4 regions of the Pantoea sp. SGAir0215 genome follow, and region 1 is predicted to be linked to each of the others. Evidence: predicted binding sites of a transcription regulator. Region 1 holds the regulator's gene; each other region holds the start of a gene.
What was found. Region 1 encodes PurR, which represses purine synthesis genes. Its sites were predicted from a motif close to CANGCAAACGTTTGCNTG; they were not measured.
Positions count from the first base shown of each region.

Region 2: a site for PurR is predicted at 2,405-2,422, ahead of C1N64_RS04465 (nucleoside-specific channel-forming protein Tsx). Genes of this name have one in related genera too.
Region 3: a site for PurR is predicted at 4,268-4,285, ahead of C1N64_RS01835 (nucleobase:cation symporter-2 family protein). Genes of this name have one in related genera too.
Region 4: a site for PurR is predicted at 3,262-3,279, ahead of C1N64_RS04360 (NCS2 family permease). Genes of this name have one in related genera too.

Region 1 covers NZ_CP028031.1:2,507,228-2,512,626, reverse strand. The annotation lists gene C1N64_RS11800 (C40 family peptidase) at 1-244, shown strand, start outside; gene C1N64_RS11795 (cytochrome bd-I oxidase subunit CydH) at 523-612, opposite strand; gene purR (HTH-type transcriptional repressor PurR) at 895-1,920, shown strand; gene punR (DNA-binding transcriptional activator PunR) at 1,917-2,822, opposite strand; gene punC (purine nucleoside transporter PunC) at 2,931-4,133, shown strand; gene cfa (cyclopropane fatty acyl phospholipid synthase) at 4,418-5,399, shown strand, end outside.
Region 2 covers NZ_CP028031.1:936,370-941,768, reverse strand. The annotation lists gene C1N64_RS04480 (helix-turn-helix domain-containing protein) at 1-138, opposite strand, end outside; gene C1N64_RS04475 (response regulator) at 372-1,031, shown strand; gene C1N64_RS04470 (sensor histidine kinase) at 1,028-2,377, shown strand; gene C1N64_RS04465 (nucleoside-specific channel-forming protein Tsx) at 2,652-3,518, shown strand; gene yjdN (VOC family metalloprotein YjdN) at 3,623-4,060, opposite strand; gene C1N64_RS04455 (methyl-accepting chemotaxis protein) at 4,633-5,399, shown strand, end outside.
Region 3 covers NZ_CP028031.1:353,203-358,601, forward strand. The annotation lists gene iolE (myo-inosose-2 dehydratase) at 1-49, shown strand, start outside; gene C1N64_RS01815 (MurR/RpiR family transcriptional regulator) at 258-1,109, shown strand; gene iolB (5-deoxy-glucuronate isomerase) at 1,281-2,099, opposite strand; gene C1N64_RS01825 (CoA-acylating methylmalonate-semialdehyde dehydrogenase) at 2,181-3,686, opposite strand; gene C1N64_RS01830 (hypothetical protein) at 4,021-4,233, opposite strand; gene C1N64_RS01835 (nucleobase:cation symporter-2 family protein) at 4,346-5,399, shown strand, end outside.
Region 4 covers NZ_CP028031.1:907,617-913,015, forward strand. The annotation lists gene C1N64_RS04335 (ATP-grasp fold amidoligase family protein) at 1-673, shown strand, start outside; gene C1N64_RS04340 (YjcB family protein) at 726-1,007, opposite strand; gene soxS (superoxide response transcriptional regulator SoxS) at 1,252-1,677, opposite strand; gene soxR (redox-sensitive transcriptional activator SoxR) at 1,833-2,318, shown strand; gene C1N64_RS04355 (glutathione S-transferase family protein) at 2,358-3,023, shown strand; gene C1N64_RS04360 (NCS2 family permease) at 3,369-4,718, shown strand; gene C1N64_RS04365 (Na+/H+ antiporter) at 4,863-5,399, shown strand, end outside.

The DNA.
Region 1 (5,399 bases):
AATGTACCATCTGCGGGATGCAGCACCGGTCAACCGCGAATCCCTTGAAAAAGGCGATCTGGTTTTCTTCCGCATCAACGGGCGTGGAACCGCAGATCATGTCGGGGTTTACCTGGGCAACGGTAAATTCATTCAGTCACCGCGTACCGGTAAAGATATTCAAATCAGTGCGTTGAGCGAAGATTACTGGCAGCGCCATTATATTGGTGCGCGTCGCGTTATGACGCCAAAGACCGTTCGCTAAACGTCCTTCATACAAAAAAGCCGGGAAAGGCAACTTCCCGGCTTTTTTATTGCCCACCTCACCCCGATTGTGCAGCCGGGTGTTGCGGGCGAAAATGCCGCACCTGCCGGTGATACGGTCTGACAGACAGGACGTATCACCGGCAAGGCTGGACGCGCAGTCAGCGAGTCAGTCAGCCAGTCAGCCAGTCAGCCAGTCAGCCAGTCAGCCAGTCAGCCAGTCAGCCAGTCAGCCAGTCAGCCAGTCAGCCAGTATAGCCTCGCTGCAAACGAATGCGACTAGTGCAGAATAGCGGTGAAGCTAAACGCGATGATCATTAACAGTGCGGCTGCCGTCGTCATTAATGACAGTTTCAAATCGGTACTCATCCCCTCTCCTTTAACCCTGACGTTTGTAAGGTGAAAGCATTTTCACATACGCGTGGGTAAAAATCTCGTTTTATCCGCACAGCCTTGTTAGAATCCCCCCTTTGTTGCGCAACAGCGCGCAATATCGGTTGCGTCCGCGCCCTTTTCAGACGTTATTTCCTGCCCTGATGACTCAATACCGGACAGAAAAGCGATGTTTTTCGCAGAAATAACCGTCCGCTGACGCAAACGTTTAACAATATGCTTATCAATAATTTAGATAGGCCCGGGAGTTCGATTTACATGGCAACAATTAAAGATGTGGCGAAGCGTGCGGGCGTGTCCACCACGACCGTCTCACACGTCATCAATAAAACGCGCTTTGTCGCAGAAAATACCTGCGAAGCGGTGTGGGAAGCGATTCGGGAACTGCATTATTCTCCCAGCGCAGTCGCGCGTAGCCTGAAGGTGAATCACACCAAAACGCTGGGCCTGCTCGCCACGTCCAGTGAAGCGCCCTACTTTGCTGAAATTATCGAAGCCATTGAGAATCACTGCTTCGATAAAGGCTATACCCTGATTTTGGGCAACGCACATAATGACCTGCAAAAACAGCGCGCCTATCTGTCGATGATGGCGCAAAAGCGCGTTGACGGGCTTCTGGTGATGTGTTCAGAGTATCCGGATGATCTGCTGCAAATGCTGGAAGCGAACCGCAATATTCCGATGGTGGTGATGGACTGGGGCGAATCCCGTGCCGACTTTACCGATACCGTACTGGACAATGCTTTCCAGGGCGGTTATCTGGCAGGACGTTATTTGATTGAGCGTGGTCATCGCGATATTGGTGCCATTCCCGGCCAGATGGAGCGTAACACGGGAGGCGGTCGCCATGCCGGTTTCCTTAAGGCGCTGGAAGAAGCGGGTATTCAGCCACGTGCCGAATGGATTGTGCAGGGTGACTTTGAACCCGAATCTGGCTATCAGGCCATGCAGCAGATTCTGTCACAGAAGCAGCGCCCAAGCGCCGTATTCTGTGGGGGCGACATCATGGCGATGGGCGCAATCTGCGCGGCCGACGAAATGGGCCTGCGCGTGCCGCAGGATATCTCCGTCATTGGTTACGACAATGTGCGCAATGCGCGCTATTTCACTCCGGCACTGACCACGGTGCATCAACCTAAAGCCCAGTTGGGTGAGAAGGCGCTGGAGATGTTGTTAGATCGCATCACCAGTAAGCGGGAAGAGTCGCAGACGATTGAAGTCCACCCGACGCTTATTGAGCGACGCTCGGTGGGCTATGGTCCTTATCGCGATTATCGCCGTTAATCCTCGCTCAACCACTCCTGATTTAGCGTTTGCGCATCGCCCAGGTACTGGAGTAACCACCCCAGCGCCGGTGATGCGCGATCTTCCGCCCAGCTGACGCAGCAGGGACTTTCCGGAAACGCCTGCGGTAAGTTCAGCTCTGCCATCTCGCCGCTGTCCAGTAAGGGCCGCGCTAAATGGCCCGGTATCATCGCGACACACAAACCGGCGCGCACACAGTCCAGACCGGTTTGCCAGTCCGGGACCACCAGCCGGCGTTGGTTATCCAGCGCCCAGGTCATACGACGCGGTAACGCGCGCGACGTATCTTCCAGCACCAGTGAAGGCCAGTTGCGCAACGCCTCATCACCCAGCGTAGCAACCTGCGTCAGAGGGTGCTGACGCGCCACCACGCAACGCCAGTTCAGGGTGCCCATATCGCGAAAGGCGAAACGCCCCCCCACCGGAATCGCCTGTGTCGCACCTATCGCCACATCCACTCGCCCGTCTGCCAGCGCATCCCAGACGCCGTTAAAGACCTCATAGCTGATGTGCAACTCCATGTCGGGAAAATGGCGGTAAAAATCCCTGACAAACTGCCGGGTCCGCTGCGGTTTGACGATGCAGTCGACGGCAATACCAATCTGACCGCGCCAGCCGTTGGCGAGCTGTTGACACTGACGTCGTGTGGCATCCATTTTTTTGATAACGCTGCGCCCTTCCCGCACAAAATGCTCGCCCGCCGGGGTGAGAATCACCTCCCGGTGCTGGCGTTCAAACAGCGGCACAGCCAGCCAGGTTTCCAGCTGGCGAACGGTATAGCTGATGGCAGAAGGCACACGGTGCAGTTCCTGGGCGGCCGCGCTAAAGCTGCCACCGCGTGCGACCGCATCCACCACTTCCAGCGCATATTCAGACCACATAATTTGCCTTCAAAATTTTTAACAGCAACAGGCAAATTTTACCGTTTCACAGCGTGAAGTACAGCTTTTACACTGCCCCGCGTTTATTCTGCAACTGATGAGAACCCGATGTCCGCTTCAAAAGGCTTTATTCCCTATCTTGCCGTGCTCAGTATGCTGGGCTTTCTGGCAACCGATATGTACCTGCCCGCCTTCGGCGCTATGCAGCAAAGTTTTAGCACGTCAGCCGGGATGATCAGCGCCAGCATGAGCCTGTTTCTGGCCGGTTTTGCCTGTGGTCAACTGGTCTGGGGTCCCTTATCTGATCGGTTGGGGCGTAAGCCGGTGCTGCTGGCAGGCCTCGTCCTGTTTGCTCTGGGCTGTGCGGGTATGTTGTGGGTAGATAATGTGATCCTGATGCTGGTACTGCGTTTTGTACAGGCTATCGGCGTGTGCGCGGCGGCCGTCAGCTGGCAGGCGCTGGTCGTCGATCGCTATCCTCAGTCACAGGCCAATAAAGTCTTTGCTACCATTATGCCGCTCGTCGCGCTGTCTCCCGCCCTGGCGCCGTTACTGGGCGCCTGGCTGATCGGCCATTTTCACTGGCGCGCCATTTTTGCGGTGCTGACAGGAATTGCTGTGGCGCTCATCCTGGTCACGCTGCGCCTGCCTTCGCCGCAAAAAAAGCAACGTTCCCCTGCTCCGCAGCCTGGGTTTCTGACGCTGCTGCGCGCACGTGCCTACAGCGGTAACGTACTGATGTATTCCGCCTGCTCAGCCAGTTTTTTTGCATGGCTGACGGGTTCGCCGTTTATCCTGGCTGATATTGGTCTGTCTCCTGCGGATATCGGGCTCAGTTATATTCCCCAAACCATCGCCTTTTTAATCGGCGGGTTTGGCTGCCGTGCGCTGCTCAACCGGTTTTCTGGCGCAACGCTGCTGCCGTGGCTGCTCGGCGTCTATAGCCTGAGTGTCGGGGCGCTGTTTGCCGTCGCGCTTTCGGGAAGCCCGTCACTCACGGCGTTACTGGTGCCGTTCTGCGGCATGGCGCTGGCAAATGGCGCGATTTATCCGATTGTGGTGTCCAGTGCGCTGCTGCCCTTCCCAAATGCCACCGGGAAAGCGGCGGCATTGCAGAACACGCTTCAGCTCGGACTCTGTTTTGCCGCCAGCCTTGCGGTGTCCGCAGGCTTGATCCAGGCTCTGTTTACGACCACGCTAATTATGATGGTGACGATTGGTCTGGCATGGATGGGCTATCAGTTACAGCGCCGCGCCGGCGCACAAACTGATATTGCCTCATCTGCACATCCCTGCCAGGATAATCACTGAGGCAACGATTTGCGTGTTACCCGTTTTCACTGACTGAATCAGGGTCTGCCAGTGTGCCTCCTCTGCCAGACCCACTCGCACTGTCATCATAATAAAAATGTTTCACACAGCCTTCAGGCTGTGACGGCATCTGTGTGAGCAACGCTGCATGGATACCGACGTTTTCTCTTCTCTGTACCCTTTTTGTTGTCTGGCGCAAGGCGTCATCTGTGACTTTTCTCATAATCCTGAGAAACAGCTCCTGCTTTTTCTCAGGTTCTGACGGTTCTGGTGATGGAGTGGCTATGAGTTCATCATGTGTAGAAGAAGTAGGCATCGAACGTAACCATTGGTATCGCATCGTTCAGGAGTTACTGCAAAAAGCCGATATTGAAATTAACGGTTCGCGGCCCTGGGATATTCAGGTCAAACACCCCGATTTTTTCAAACGCGTTCTGCAGAAAGGATCCCTGGGCCTGGGCGAGAGTTATATGGATGGCTGGTGGGAATGCGAGCGGCTGGATATGTTTTTTCATCGGGCGCTGAAGCATAAACTCGACGAGCAACTGCCGCATCATATTCAGGACATCCTGCGTATTGCGCTGGCGCGTCTGGTGAACCTGCAATCCAAAAAGCGGGCCTGGCAGGTGGGTAAAGCCCACTACGATTTAGGCAACGATCTCTTCAGCCTGATGCTGGATCCTTACATGCAGTATTCCTGCGCGTACTGGAAAGACGCCACCACGCTTGAGGCGGCGCAGGAAGCCAAACTCGATATGATTTGCCGCAAGCTGCAACTCAAACCGGGAATGCGCCTGCTGGATATCGGCTGCGGCTGGGGCGGCCTGGCGGCCTTTGCCGCCAGAAATTATGGCGTGAGCGTTCAGGGCGTAACCATCTCGGCAGAGCAACAAAAACTGGCTCAACAGCGCTGTGAGGGGCTGGATGTCCAAATCCTGTTGCAGGACTACCGCGATCTCGATCAGCAGTTTGATCGCATTGTGTCCGTGGGCATGTTTGAACATGTCGGGCCTAAAAATTATCCCACCTATTTTGCTACGGTCGATCGCAACCTGAAGCCTGACGGGATTTTCCTGCTTCACACAATAGGCGCGATCAAAACGGATATGCACGTCGATCCCTGGATTGGCAAATATATCTTTCCGAACGGCTGCCTGCCCTCTTTGCGCCATATCGCCGACGTCAGCGAACCCCATTTTATTATGGAAGACTGGCATAACTTTGGCGCGGACTATGACACGACATTGATGGCCTGGCACGAACGCT
Region 2 (5,399 bases), 1.6 Mb from region 1:
GGTGTGCTGGCGAAACAAACGCTGTAAGTGCCAACGGGAATAGCCCGCCCGGCGGGCGACTTCGTCCAGATGCAGATCGTGTCCTAAATTGCTTTCTATCCATTCCAGCAAACTACGAATAAACTCGCGCTGATTCATGGTGTTCTCCTGGTTAAAGCAGATGTGCAGGAACACACTTTAGCGCGCTAAATTTATCCTTTAATTAGCGGAAAATTAGCGCAGAATTAGCAAAGCGCTCCATGCCTGCACCGACGCCAGGTTTTGTCGCCTTCCCGGCCAGTGCGGTAAGAGTGCTGAGGCTGGTAACAGCAATAATTCTGCGCTAATAATCCAGCGCTACACTGGGGTCATTTTTCTGGGGGACGTCATCCATGCGCGTGTTGCTGGTTGAAGATGATGAAATGATCGGTGCCAATTTACAGCAGGCGCTGGAAGCCGCGGGCTGGTCTGTCGACTGGGTACGCGATGGCGTGTATGCGCACAATGCCTGGAGCGAAGGCGGTTACAGTTGCGTGCTGCTCGACCTCGGTCTGCCTCGCGACGACGGGTTGCAGGTGCTCAAACGCGCACGTGGGCGCGGTGATGCCACACCGGTATTAATTCTGACCGCACGCGACACGGTCGCTCAGCGGGTACAGGGCCTGGATTACGGGGCAGATGACTATTTGCTCAAACCCTTTGATCTGCAGGAAGTCATGGCCCGTATGCGCGCGATCACCCGACGCCACCATGGTTCTGCCGATTCGGTGCTGGGCAGCGGCGATGTTCAACTGGATATGTTGACCCGCGAAGTCCTGTACAAAGGGCAGCGTGAACAGCTCACCGCCCGGGAATATGCCCTGCTTTATGCTCTGCTGGAGCGGCCCGGTGCCATTCTGTCACGTGAACAGCTGGAAAACCGTATCTACGGCTGGGGCGAAGAAGTCAGCAGCAATGCCGTGGACGTTCTTATCCACGGGATGCGGCGCAAGCTGGATAATGATGTGATTCGCAACGTGCGTGGGCTGGGCTGGCGAGTACCGGCAATATGAAAATCTTTATGCGTTCATTACGAAATAAATTACTCAGTACCCTGCTGTTGATTCATTTACTGATGATTGGCGGTGTCGCCTGGTATTTTTTTAACTGCTACGGCGAAATGGTTGGCGTCATTAAGGACGAACAGCTCGCCAAGCTGGCCGATGCGTGGTCCGTTAACCGTGAAATCCCCCCGTTGATGCCGGTGATTGCGCCTGCGCATAAGATCAAAAGTGCCTTTGTCATTCAACTGTGGGATGCGCAGGGCCGGTTACGATCCAGCTCATGGCCAGAGTTGCATGCGCCCTTACAGCCGGAAAATGGCTACAAAGACGTGCAGATCGGTGACTGCCGCGACTGTGAATGGCGCATTTACACCCGTTCCGGTCAGCCAGGCAGTGAGATTAAAACCATTCAGGTCATGCTGAACCTGAGCTACATGAAAGAGATGATGGTGCGACGGGCGCTATCGGCGATTATTCCGCTGATTTTGATGATGCCGCTGTCGCTGCTGGTCATCTGGCTGGTCGTGCGCAAGATCACCCGGGATTTGCGCGTTGCCTCGCGAGAAATCGCCGCCCAGGATGCGCACCATCCCCACAGCGTATCGCCGGAACGGCTGCCCGACGAAATTCAGCCCCTGGTTGAGGCCTACAACTCCTTACTGGATAAACTGCGTGCCGCCTGGTCTTCACAACGTCAGTTTATGGAAGATGCCGCTCATGAACTGCGGACGCCGGTCACCGCCGTCACGCTGCAACTGGAAAATCTGCGTCAGCACATTCAACCCGGTGAGGCCAGCCGTCAGTTCGCTCAACTGGAATCAGGTGTGACCCGCACGCGCCATCTGGTCACTCAACTGCTGAATATGTCGCGCTGGGAAGATCAGTCAGTCGTCGCGCACCTCGAAAATATCGATCTGGAAGATGTGCTGAAAGAGAGTATTGAACAGCTCATGGTTGTGGCGGATAAACGCGGTATCGACATTGGCTTTAGCGGCACCACGCACTATCGACTGCAGGCCGGGCGTTCCGAACTTCGCAGCCTGTTTGATAATCTGATTGGCAACGCGATGTTACATACGCCTGAAGGCAGCATGGTCGATGTGCTGCTGCATCGTGTGGCGGGACAAACCGTTGTCGACATCGTTGATAACGGTCCGGGTGTACCGGAATCCTTTCTTGAACGCGCATTCGATCGCTTTGCCCGTTCACCCGACGTTAAAGCGCAGGGCAGCGGTTTAGGTCTGTCTATCGTGCGCAGCGTCGCCCAGAAACACCATATCGACGTTGCCCTTGCCAACTGTCGGGACGCACAAGGCCTGCGCTGCGGTTTTCAGGTGCGCGTCACCTTTCCCTGATTCCTGCCGATCGATTCGGAACCCGACAACGTAAACGGTTGCCTGGTTCCGTTCGCCACAACCCTATATTGTGATAATCATCACAATTATGATGAATTGTTATGCAACACATTTTGACAAATGTGATCAAAAGCTATTTTCTATCTCTCTGTTACAGGCACGCTACGCTAACTAAAACAGGCGGCCTGAGTACATTACTGCCCAACCTTTGGGATTGATTTCCAAACAGCACGCAAACGATTGTCTTGCGTATGAAAACCAGTGGTCAAATATAATGAAATTTAAAACGTTAGTTGCAGGTGCCCTGCTGGCAGGCTCCCTGAACGGTGCAGTGCAGGCTGCAGAAAACGATCCCCAGTACCTTTCCGACTGGTGGCATCAGAGCGTCAACGTGGTGGGCAGTTACCACACCCGCTTCGGGCCCCAGTTCAATAACGATGTCTATCTGGAATACGAAGCGTTCGCCAAAAAAGACTGGTTTGATTTTTACGGCTACGTTGACCTGCCAAACTTCTTTGGCGTAGGTAACAACAACGCCAACGGTATTTTCGACCACGGTTCACCCCTGTTCATGGAAATCGAACCGCGTTTCTCTATTGATAAACTGACCGGCACCAGCCTGGCTTTCGGTCCGTTTAAAGAGTGGTATTTTGCCAACAACTATATCTACGATATGGGCCGTAACAGCGCAAACCGCCAGAACACCTGGTACATGGGCCTGGGCACCGACATCGATACGCACAGCGATATCGGTCTGTCACTGAACGTCTATGCCAAGTACCAGTGGGAAAACTACGGTGCTGCGAACGAAGACAGCTGGGACGGCTATCGCTTTAAGGTGAAGTATTTCGTGCCAATCACCACACTTTGGGGTGGTAACCTGGGCTATGTAGGCTTTACCAACTTCGACTGGGGCTCAGACTTGCGTGATAAGACCGGGCCGATCCGTACCAGTAATTCCATCGCCTCCAGTCATATCCTGTCACTGGGCTACGAGCACTGGCACTTCTCTGCTGTGGCGCGTTACTTCCATAACGGCGGTCAGTGGGGAGACGGTCAGGAGTTAGGTTTTGGCAGCAGCGCGTCTGAAATTAAATCAACGGGCTGGGGTTACTATCTGGTGGCTGGCTATAACTTCTGATCAGTTTGTTGCAAGACAGGCACGGTAATTGACGGTGGCCTTCCCCCTGGGAAGGCCACTGTTGTATGCGCCATCCAACGCCGTTGAACGGCATCACCGACAAATTACTCGTCTGATTTAACAACGTTAATGCGCCACGGAATATTGAATTTATCAATAAACATGGCGAAGCCATCAGACCAGAAAGTTTTTTGCCACGGTGTGGTGACTTTCCCGCCTGCTGACAGCTTTTCAAACCAGGCTTTACCCTGTTTTGCATCCGTGGTCGCCAGACTGACGGCATAGCCTGCGTGCTCTGACGCCGGTGGCTGGTCAGGATTGCCGTCACTCATCATCAGTTCGCCCTGCCCGATACGCAGATGCGCATGCATAATTTTTTCAGGTGGCAACGGGGGTGCAGACTGGTCGCCAATCTGTTCACCCTGCTCCGGCATATCACCAAACGTCATTTTTTGCAGCAGCTGTCCACCTGTTGCCTGCAAATAGAATTCCATCGCCTCTTCACAGCGACCATAGAGAAACAAATAAGGACATACTTGCATTATTACCTCGATACAGGTGAGTAGAAACTTCCTTATAAAGAAGTAATAAGTGTAGACGACAGCGCAGAGAAGAGGATTCATAACGGCGCAAAGAATCTCCTTTCAGAGGATTTACCCAATCGCCTGAGACGTCGCCCCCGTTTTTTTTCAATTAAATCAATGCCTGGTACGCTAATAATGTTTTACGTGTTAATAACCATATTATCTCACAGGCAATAGTCACTTTTATTTACTACTGCAAGGATTAGAATTAACCCTTAAATTACAATACCTTAAAATAAATAATAAATGAACTGTTCAGACAAATGCTGACAACCGCACTTTCCTGCTTTGCACTTCCTCGTTGACTCAACCTATTACTGGACCTGAAAACCATACCGCCGGCGTTAACGCATGAAATAACCGAAGCGGCAAGCGAAACGTCAACCTGATAATAGTGAATCAGTTGGTTCATTATTTCGCTTATGTTTTATGCACTTAATTCTGTGCTTATTTCGGTGCGTTCCAGCTAAATATTTAGCCCCAGGATGCCGATATATCTGTCCATAATCCCCCCTGTTCAGGACTGTGTTATGTCGTTAAAAAAATCATCACTGTTGGTGTTGTCTTTTCTGTTAATTCTTTTTCTTATCAGTATTTCCGTCAGCATCTGGTTACTGGCCCGCAGCAACGCGTCACTTAATGCCGTGAATAAAGAAATTCGTGTGGTGCTGTCGGTGATTGACCCCATCAACCACAGTCGTACCTTACGCGTCCGTCTGATGGAGTACATGAAAGAGACGGAGAATGGTGGCCCGCAGGGCGCCGCTTCACTGGACAGCGTAAAAAGCGTTGCCGCTAAAGCCGATGCCGCTTTCCAGGCTTATCTGAACGCGCCACGTATTCCGGGAGAAGAAGCGGAAGCAGAACGCTATCGTCAGGCTTACCTGGCCTACCGCGATCAGGGCATTCAGCCTTTAATCGCAGCGGCCGAGGCCGGGGACCAGCAGCGCTTTAAAAACCAGATCGCAAACGTCGTGCGCCTGGATCGCCAGTATGAAATTGTCCTGGACAAGGTGCTGGCACAACATGAAGCCTTTGCGAAGAAACTCAATACGGATGCCCAGAGCAACTTTTCCTCTGGGATCCTGTTGTTAGTCGTATTTGGTGTGCTGTTTCTTGCCATTATCGTGGCCATACTGGTCTTTGTCAGACGCTATATTTTATCGCCGCTTGATCACGCCAAAGCCCACTGCAGCCAGATTGCCGCAGGAATTCTGGACAAACCGGTGCCGGTCAATACCGGTTCAAAGAGCGAGATTCAGCAGTTAATGACCTCTATGGAAAGCATGCGTACCGC
Region 3 (5,399 bases), 2.2 Mb from region 1:
GTATGCGGTGAAGGCACGAAAATATATTCGCGAGCACACCGGGCTGTAAATTCACCCTGACGCAGGACGATATGCATAAGGCTGCCCCAGGGCAGCCTTTTTTCAGCCCGATCGCACCGTTTGACGACGAATCTGTGAGTCATTTCATAAACCAATGAAATAAATTATGCCTGAAAAACAAACAAATGAAATTTTCCATCCATCTGGTATCATAGCGATTCTTATCCAGCCACGCTTTCCGCACATGAGCCGACGTAATGAGCAATAACCCTTCCCAACTTTCACTGCTGCAGGACGAGATTCGTCGCCGTTATGAAACGCTGAGTAAGCGTCTGAAGCAGGTGGCTCGTTATATTCTTGATAACAGTAACAGCATCGCCTTTGATACCGTCGCGTCTATTGCTCAGCAGGCCGATGTGCCGCCTTCGACCCTGATTCGCTTTGCCAACGCCTTTGGTTTTAGCGGCTTCAACGAAATGAAACAAATTTTTCGTCAGCATCTGATGGAAGAGACGGTTAACTACACCGAACGGGCACGCCTGTTCCGCCAGACCGCCGCAGACGACGCAGCGAACGCACCTGAAAGCCCGGCGGAAATTCTGAATGTCTTCACCATGGTAAACAGCCAGGCGTTGCAGCAACTGGCGATGCAGGTGAGCCCGGAGCAGTTGAACAAAACGGTGCAGTTACTCAATGATGCCGAGAACGTCTATGTTATCGGCCTGCGTCGCTCGTTCAGTGTCGCCTCCTATCTGGTTTATGCCCTGCGCCATCTGGAGCGCCGCGCCTTTCTGATTGACGGGTTAGGCGGCATGTTCACTGAACAGCTGACGCTGGTGAATCCGAAAGACGTGGTGATTGCTATCAGCTGTTCGCCTTACGCCCGCGAAGCGGTAGAAGTGGTTGAGCTGGGTGCCAGGCGCGGTGCCCGCCTGATTGCGATTACGGACAGCCAGGTGAGCCCTCTGGCCGCGTTCAGCGACGTTTGCTTTGTGGTGCGGGAAGCCCAGGTGGACGGTTTCCGCTCTCAGGTGGCGTCACTCTGTCTGGCTCAGACGCTGGCGGTTTCCCTGGCGCTGAACAATGCCCGGACGCCCCCCGCATCCTGACGATCGCGCCACCTGACAGGGCGGCGTAGCCTGCGCCCGTCAATCAGAAACGGCCTCGTCAGGTAACAGACAGAGCCTGTCGCCGAACACCGTTCTCTGGTCAACTTACAGGTATCATCACGCAATAAAAAAGGCAGCGAATAGCGCTGCCTTGTCAGTCCTCGCCACGGATTAACGTCGCGGATAACTGTCGCTGTTAACCCAGGCGTGATCGTGCTCCCAACTGAACTTCCACAAACGTACCGGCCCCGCCATGACGTTAAGGTAGTAATTGTCGTAGCCTGCCAGCGTCGCCACAGGATGATAGCCGCGCGGCACCATGACCACATCACGGTTATACACTGCCATGCACTCATCCAGCGAACGGTCGTCAGTATAAACGCGCTGCATAGCAAACCCCTGCTCGGGTTGAAAACGGTGGTAATAGGTTTCTTCCAGATAGGTTTCGTGTTCGCTGTTTTCCTGATCGTGTTTGTGGCTCGGGTAAGAGCTGGTATTGCCCTCATCGGTATACACTTCCACGACCAGCAGGCTCTCTGCCGGTTGAGTGTCCGGCAGAATATTATGCACCAGGCGCTGATTTTGCCCTTTGCCCCGCCGTTCAACGCCAACATCCTCCGGCGCAATCAGGCGAGCGGGCAGCTTGCCGCCCTGCCCGGGTGCCTGGCAGACCGCCAGCTCAAGATCGCTTTCAGCCTGTACCCTGACGTCATCATCATGAGGAACATACACAGAATAAGGCGGCGTGCGCTCAAACGGTGACAGACGTTTGCCGATATTCGGGAAACGTGCGTGGCGCGTGGTGACGGAAGCCAGCCCCGCGACCAGCACCAGGCAAAGTTCGCTGTCGCCACTTTTCAGGTCGAGCGTTTGCCCTTTTTTCAGCAGATAGGATGAAAAACCGACATAACGCCAACCGGCGCGCGCTGGCGTCACCTGCTGAATGCAGCCGTTATTGTCGGGCTGTTTTACCTTCGAAAGTAAGGCCATTCGCCTCCTCCTGTTTTGCGGTCCTTCACCTGACAACCCGCGCCCCTGTGTGTGGAACGCTGCGTCAGTGGTGCAGGTGATTTAGCCTAACGTTGGCATGCTGAATTCGGACACCGTTTGCTGACCGCCTGGCCAACGCACGGTGGCGGTTTTCATGCGGGTGTAAAAACGCACGCCGTCTGGCCCGTGCACGTTTAACGCACCAAAGACTGACCGTTTCCAGCCCCCAAAACTGTGGAAGGCCATCGGCACCGGCACCGGCACATTGACGCCGACCATTCCGGCCTCAACATCCTGCACAAACTCCCGCGCGGTATGGCCATTGCTGGTAAAGATGGCGCTGCCGTTACCAAATTCGTGGCTGTTAACCAGCTTCAGGGCACTGTCGTAATCCGGCGCGCGCATAATGCTCAGCACCGGACCAAAAATTTCCTCACGCCAGATGGTCATCTCGGCGGTAACGTTATCGAACAGCGTACCGCCGACGTAGTAGCCCTCTTCGAAACCGGCGACTTTGTGGTTGCGGCCATCAACGACCAGCTTCGCCCCTTCCTGCTCGCCCAGATCGATATAGCCCAGCACCTTTTTCTGGTGTGCCGCAGAAACCACAGGCCCCATTTCATTTTCATCGCTGCCTTGCTGGATTCCCGGCCCAACCCGTAATGCGTTGATCAGCGGTGTCAGGCGCGAAATGAGCTTATCGGCGGTATCATTGCCCACTGCAACGACAACCGGCAGCGCCATGCAACGCTCGCCCGCCGAGCCAAACGCACCGCCCATAATCGCGTTTACCGTGGCGTCTAAATCGGCGTCTGGCATAACGATGGCGTGATTTTTTGCCGCGCCAAAAGCCTGAACGCGCTTACCGTGCGCACTGGCCGTTTTGTAAATATGCTCGGCCACACCGGATGAGCCAACGAAGCTGACGGCGGCAATACGCGGATCTTTATAAAGCTGTTCTGCATTGTCATTGGAACTGTGCACGACATTAAATACGCCATCCGGCAGGCCCGCCTCCTTCAACAGCTCGGCCATGCGCACCGACGCTGACGGATCCAGCGCAGGCGGCTTGAGAATGAAGGTGTTACCGCAGGCCAACGCAATCGGGAACATCCACAATGGCACCATTGCCGGAAAGTTGAAGGGCGTAATCCCTGCCACGACGCCCACCGGCTGCATCAGCGAGTAACTGTCTACGCCACCGCCTACATTCGGGGAATACTCACCTTTAAGCAGGTGCGGAATACCACAGGCAAATTCGATGACTTCGATACCGCGCGTCAGCTCACCCAGCGCATCTGACCAGACTTTGCCATGCTCAGACACAATCAGCGCCGCCAGTTCATCGCGGTGCTGCTCCATCAGAGCTTTAAAATTGAACATGATGCGTGCGCGGCGCAGCGGGGAGGTTTTTGACCAGGCAGGAAAGGCCGCATGTGCCACATCAATCGCCTGAGCCACTTCATCTGCGCTGCTTTGCGTGAGCTCACGGATAACCTTGCCGGTTGCCGGATCGAACACAGGAATGGTTTCGTTGCTGGCGCTGAATGTGGTTTGACCGCCAATAAAGTTTCCTACGATAGTCATGATGTTGCCTCTTTGGTATGTACGGTTCCAGCGGGCAGAGCACAGAAGTGGCATGCTGGCTGGGCAGGAAAAGCCAAAAGCATGCTGGAAAACTATTACAATGGAATAAATTTTTCAAATGGATATTTTTGGAAAATTACTTTTTAGCGGCACAGATCGCATTTCTCTTTTCATAAAGGATTGACGCCTTCGCGGCGGCCATTCTGGCTCGTCATCGCTGACGGTGTAATCGGGCTACCCATGACATTGTCGCTTCAGGGCGGTTTAACGCCTTTGCGGGATGAAAGGTTTTCGGCCTGATGGCATTAAGCAGCCCGGATATGTTTCATCAATTTTAAATATGAAATATACATTTCTTTTTGCTGAGAGTCGGCCAGAAAAATGGCTGCTGGCCATGAGGACAGTTGTCTGGTGAAAAAACATCACTACGCACTAACGCAGTGCAAAAAAGGGCGTTAATCGTCATTTCATGAACCAATAATTTCTTCACTGCCCCATCAGGAATCATGTGTTTCACTTTTCCCGGGCGAGCAACACCTTTTATCACAACATTATCCCTATGATTTTAAAGGCATTGATAGCAGAGGAACGTTTACCAGATAAACCTGGCCTGCTTTATGCAACATCCGGTGACTTCCCCGCACTGAGATGAGATAACCGTGTCTGACGAAAAAAACAGTGGCTTACTGTACGGCCTTGATCAGCGAATTCCGCCTGTGCAGGCTTTTTTTAGCGCATCGCAGCATGTACTGGCAGGTCTGGTCGGGATTATCACGCCGCCTTTGCTGATTGGCACCGCGCTTGGTCTGGAAGCCTGGCTTCCGTATTTAATTAGTATGTCGCTCCTTGCTTCGGGCATCGGCACCTTTCTGCAGTCAAATCGCGTGTGGGGCGTGGGCGCGGGCATGATATGCATGCAGGGCACCAGCTTTGCTTTTCTCGGCGTCGCCATTTCAGGTGGCCTGTGGGTCAAAGCCCAGGGCGGCAGCCCTGAGGACATTATGGCGATGCTGTTTGGCGTCAACGCCGTGGCCGCGCTGGTTCCGGTTATCGTCAGCCGCTTTATTGATACCTTAAAACGGGTCTTTACGCCGGTCGTGACGGGAAGCGTGATTGCGTTAATCGGTATCAGCCTGATTAAGGTCAGCGTGATTAACTGGTGCGGCGGTCAGAATGCACAGGATTTTGCCAGCCTTAGCAACCTCGCCCTGGGGGCGTTGACGCTTGGCGTGATCGTGCTGCTGAGCTGTTCGGGGAACCGCTGGCTGCGTCTGTCATCCATCGTGGTCGGCATTCTCACCGGCTGCATCGCGGCGGCACTGAGCGGCAAATTTCAGGTGCATGGTTTGGGGGACAGCCTGTTTCGCCTGCCCGCGCTGTTTCCGTTTGGCTTTCACTTCAACAGCAGCCTTTTTGTGCCTGTGGTGCTGGTTTCACTGGTCTGCATCATTGAGGCGGTAGGCGATCTTACCGCAAACCACCTGATCTCCGGTAAGTCGATTACGGATAAAGCGTTCAGTGCGCGCCTGAAAGGCGGCATTCTGGCTGACGGACTGAGTTGTATGATTGCCGCCATGCTGAGTGCCTTTCCAAATACCACCTTTGCGCAAAACAACGGCGTCATACAGATGACCGGTGTGGCAAGCCGTTTTGTTGGCCGCTATATCGGTGTGATGCTGATTTTACTGGCTCTGTTTCCGCCGTTTAGCGAAG
Region 4 (5,399 bases), 1.6 Mb from region 1:
TCCCACCACGTTGAATGATCTTACGCGCTGGCAGGGCACGGTTATCAAACCGAATCATGCTTCAAACATGGTAGAGATCGTGCTGGAAGAACCGGATGCGCTTCGTAAGCAGCAAATCATTCATAACTGCTATTCGTGGTTAAAAACCGATTTCGCCAACGAAGCGCGTGAGATCCACTATCGCTATATCAAGCCACGTATTCTGGTTGAGCAGTATATTGGTGACGGTAAAAGCGCGCCGGTTGATTACAAGTTTCATATGTTCAATAAGCGCGATGGCAATTTTGAGTATGTTCTTCAGGTCATCTACAACCGCTGTCAGCCTCAGCTTTCGATGAATTTTTACGTTAATAACCTCTCCGAGGCTTACCATAAAATTCGCGATACCGGCCTGGATGTTTCCCCGATCATGCCCTCACTGGAGCGGGCACTAGCCCTGAGCAAAACGCTGGCCAGTGACTTTGACTACGTGCGAGTCGACTGGTATATCCACGACCAGCACATCTATTTTGGTGAACTGACGTTTACGCCTGGCGCAGGCATGGTAACCGGACTGGATCGTGGCTTAGACAAGATGATGGGTGAAATGTGGATTCAGGAACGTCGCGGAACGCAGAGACCGGACGTTGACGTACAGGATGTCGCCATTCCTGTCATGTTGAAGAAAATTTGACTTTACACAGCAATATAAAAAACCCCGCTTTGCGGGGTTTTTTATTGGTCATTCAGGGCATTGGCCAGTTCGCAGGCGCACGGCTCATCATGTCAATGAACACTTCTTTAGAGACGCTCAAAAAATGGTGCACGTTTTCCATGCTTAGCGTGATGCCCATTAAACCGGTCACAAACCAGCACGACAGACCAACGCCCACGCCGCCACAGAGAAAGGCCATGACATGATGGCTGTCCTGGCGAAGGCGGGTTTTCAGTGTACTGGCGAAAAACATCATTACAGCGCTCAGCAATTCCCAGCGCATAACAAGAAAACTGGTGGTTAGGGTAGCCATCAATTTTGACCTCAAAATCGGAAAGGACGCCTGACTGTCTGCGAACATCACGTCGGCGGAAAAGTCTGTCAGGTGGGGCTCTTTCGTCGGCAACAAACGTCATAATGTGATGTGGGTCACATTATATCATCTGGTTCTCAATTTTTGTACAGAATTTGTTTGATTTGTCAGCGCAGTGTCAAGCCAGCGGAAGGGTAAAAAAGAGGGGATAAAGCCGTGCGCCCGATCGGGCGCACGCGGGCTGTTAATTAAGCGGACAACATTCACCCGTTGTACGCTGCGTAAAGCTGCTCATCGTTTCCCCACAGTCAAAGCTCAGCAGGCGTGGACGCTGAACCGCCTGGCGACGCATATAGTGACGATACGCCGTAGGCGTCTGGGAAAACTGGCGGCGAAAAACCCGTGAGAAGGTCTGCTGCGAATCGTAGCCATACTGCATCGCAATATCGAATACCGGACGCTGCGTCTGACGCAGGGCTTCTGCGGCCAGCGTCAGCCGGCGTTCGCGGATATAACCACCCAACGTCTGTTTCGTTACGCTACGGAACATACGTTGCAGGTGCCATTTCGAATAACCGGACTTCGCGGCCACCTCATCGATTGACAGGCTTTTATCCAGGTTCTGGTCAATCCAGTGGGTCAGTGAATGAATGATCTCTTCTTGTATCATGGCCTCATCCTTCTGGTGAATGTCCCCGTCACCGTGCATGCCGCAGTTTGTGAGGCTGATAATCAGCCTGCAGGGGGCGTGACGTCGTCAGGGCGGGTGTTGTTCTGATGGGAAAGGAGTATAATTCCTCAAGTTAACTTGAGGTAAAGTGCCAGATGAAAAAAGATCGCAATTATCCAAAACCGGTGCTGACACCGGGGGAAGTCGCGCGGCGAAGCGGCGTGGCCGTATCAGCGCTGCATTTTTATGAAAGCAAAGGGCTGATTTCCAGCACGCGCAATCCCGGCAATCAGCGGCGCTACAGCCGTGATGTCCTGCGCCGTGTGGCGATCATTAAAATCGCCCAGCGCATCGGCATTCCGCTCGCCAGCGTCAGCGACAGTCTGGAAAACATGCCTGCGGATAAACGCATGTCTGCGCAGGACTGGGGCAATCTGACGCAGCACTGGCGGGATGAACTGGATAAGCGCATCGAAACCCTGACGCGCCTGCGTAACGACCTGGATGGCTGCATTGGCTGCGGCTGTTTATCCATGCGTGACTGTCCGCTCCGTAACCCCGGTGATCGGCTGGGACAGCAGGGATCAGGTGCGGTCCTGCTGGATCCCGAGCAGGATGGTTCTCTGCACAAGGTAAAGTGACGTCTATACTGTCTGCATATTCATTCGCAGGGAATCATGATGATTACTGTTCACCATCTGGAACAATCTCGTTCGCACCGCGTGCTGTGGATGCTGGAAGAGCTGGAAGTGCCTTATCAGGTTAAACGTTACCAGCGTGAAGCCTCCATGCTGGCACCGGAAGCACTGAAAAAAGTGCATCCCTTAGGCAAATCGCCGGTTATCACAGATGGCAATCGGGTGGTGGCGGAGTCCGGGGCCATACTGGAATACCTCGAAGAAAAGTACGACAGCGAGAAGCGATTACAGCTTACCGACGAAGAGGCGCGCCTCCAGGCGCGTTACTGGTTACATTACGCTGAAGGTTCCCTGATGCCGCTGCTGGTCATGAAGTTGGTGTTTGGCCGGCTGGGCAGCGCGCCCGTGCCCTGGTTGCTGCGTCCCGTGGGTGCCGCGCTGGGGAAAGGCGTACAAAAAGCCTGGCTGGACAAACAGCTCCACGTCCACAGGCAAATGATCGAAGATCATCTCTCGGCCAATCCCTGGTTTGCCGGTCAACGATTCAGCATCGCCGATGTGCAAATGAGCTTTCCTGTTCTGGCGCTGAGCCAGCGCGCCGGCTTGCACAATGCGCCCGCCACGCAAAAATGGTTAACCACCGTTCAGCAGCGCGCCGCATGGCAACGGGCCATTCAGCAGGGCGGTGAACTCACTCTGCCGGGCTGAGGCGATGCGCTCTGATGACGCCGTCCGGCGTCATCTCTCTTCCACCAACATCCTCTTTCATCGACCGGTCACGCTGCCTGCAAGAATGTTACTGGCAGGTTTCCAGCACGTTCCTGATGTTACTAACCTGATCTTTATACGCAGTAATTCCCTCTGAACGGTTGAAAAGCGGCGGTTAAAGACCGGATAATCTGCCCCCTTCAGTCTGGTGGTGCTTGTTACACCCGTTCTGCGTGGCGAAGTAAACGTTTGCCTTTTGTCGGTTGCCCGTGGGTAAAGACATATTCAGGGAATGCAGAACGGTGACCGCGTGAATTACACAATAAAAATTTTTGAGGCTTAACTATGTCAATTGAATCACGCCCGACCAGTGGAAGACTGGATGCCTGGTTCGCCATTTCGGCCCGTGGCAGCAGCGTGCGACAGGAAATCCTGGCCGGGCTGACGACCTTTCTTGCCATGGTCTATTCGGTGATCGTGGTCCCCGGTATGCTGGGTAAAGCGGGGTTCTCTCCTACGGCGGTGTTTGTTGCCACCTGCCTGGTGGCAAGCTTCGGGTCAATCCTGATAGGGCTGTGGGCCAATTTACCCATGGCGATTGGCTGTGCAATCTCGTTGACGGCCTTTACAGCGTTCAGTCTTGTACTGGGTCAGCACATCAGCGTGCCGGTCGCGCTTGGCGCTGTGTTCCTCATGGGGCTGCTGTTTACGCTGATTTCCACCACCGGGATTCGGGCCTGGATCTTACGTAATTTGCCCATGGGCGTCGCACACGGTACGGGCATCGGGATTGGCCTGTTTTTACTGCTGATTGCCGCTGACAACGTGGGGCTGGTGGTCAGAAACCCTGGCTCAGGTTTACCGGTGGCGTTGGGGCACTTTACCTCCTTCCCCGTCCTCATGTCTTTGCTGGGGCTGGCGGCGATTTTTGGTCTGGAGAAGCGCCGGGTGCCTGGCGGTATTTTGCTGACGGTCATCGTGATCTCTGCTCTCGGCCTGGCCTTCGATCCCGCCGTCCGCTGGCAAGGGCTGTTTGCGCTGCCGAGCCTGCGTGATGCGCAGGGGACATCGCTGTTTTTCAGCCTCGACATTATGGGCGCGTTGCAGCCTGCCGTCTTGCCCACCGTACTGGCGTTAGTGATGACGGCGGTATTTGATGCGACCGGCACGATTCGCGCCGTGGCCGGGCAGGCCAATTTACTCGATAAAGACGGGCAGATTATTAACGGCGGACGGGCACTGACCACGGATTCGCTGAGCAGCCTGTTTGCCGGACTGGTGGGCGCGTCGCCTGCCGCGGTATATATTGAATCGGCGGCCGGTACGGCGGCAGGCGGTAAAACCGGCCTGACGGCAATCGTCGTGGGTCTGCTGTTTCTGGTGATTCTGTTTATGTCTCCGCTGGCTTATTTGGTACCAACTTATGCGACGGCACCCGCCCTGATGTATGTCGGCCTGCTGATGCTGAGCAACGTCGCTAAAATCGACTTCGCCGACTTTGTCGATGCGATGTCGGGCCTGCTCACCGCAGTCATTATTGTCCTGACCTGTAACATTGTTACCGGCATCATGATCGGTTTTGCCACCCTGGTAGTTGGCCGACTGTTTGCCGGTGAATGGCGTAAGTTAAATATTGGCACGGTCGTGATTGCCGTTGCGCTGGTGGCTTTTTATGCCGGAGGCTGGGCGATCTGACTGTCTGACCGGACGTGCAGCCGTGCGTCCGGAATTTTCCGCTTTTTCCTCACCGAAGCACACGTAGCTTTTTCCGCGCTTGCCAGTTTGTTTTACACTTTATCTTCACGTTGATTCAAAGATAACAACCCGCCTAAGGAAAGCATGGAAATCTTTTTTACTATTTTGATCATGACGCTGGTGGTGTCGCTCTCTGGGGTCGCCGCGCGTATCTTGCCTTTTCAAATCCCGCTGCCGCTGGTGCAAATTGCCGTTGGTGCGCTGCTGGCCTGGCCCACGTTTGGGCTGCATGTGGATTTTGACCCGGAATTATTCCTCGTCCTGTTTATTCCGCCGCTGCTCTTTGCCGACGGCTGGAAAACACCGGTCAGCGAGTTTCTGCACTATGGACGGGAAATCCTTGGCCTGGCGCTGGTACTGGTGTTGATCACCGTCGTCGGTATCGGCTACCTGATTTACTGGACCGTGCCGGGCATTCCGCTTATCCCTGCGTTTGCGCTGGCCGCCGTGCTCTCACCCACCGATGCCGTGGCCCTTTCTGGTATCGTCGGTGAAGGCCGCATTCCTAAGAAAATCATGGCGATTCTGCAGGGCGAAGCCTTGATGAACGATGCCTCTGGCCTGGTTTCACTGAAGTTCGCCGTCGCGGTCGCGATGGGCACCATGGTATTTAGCTGGGGC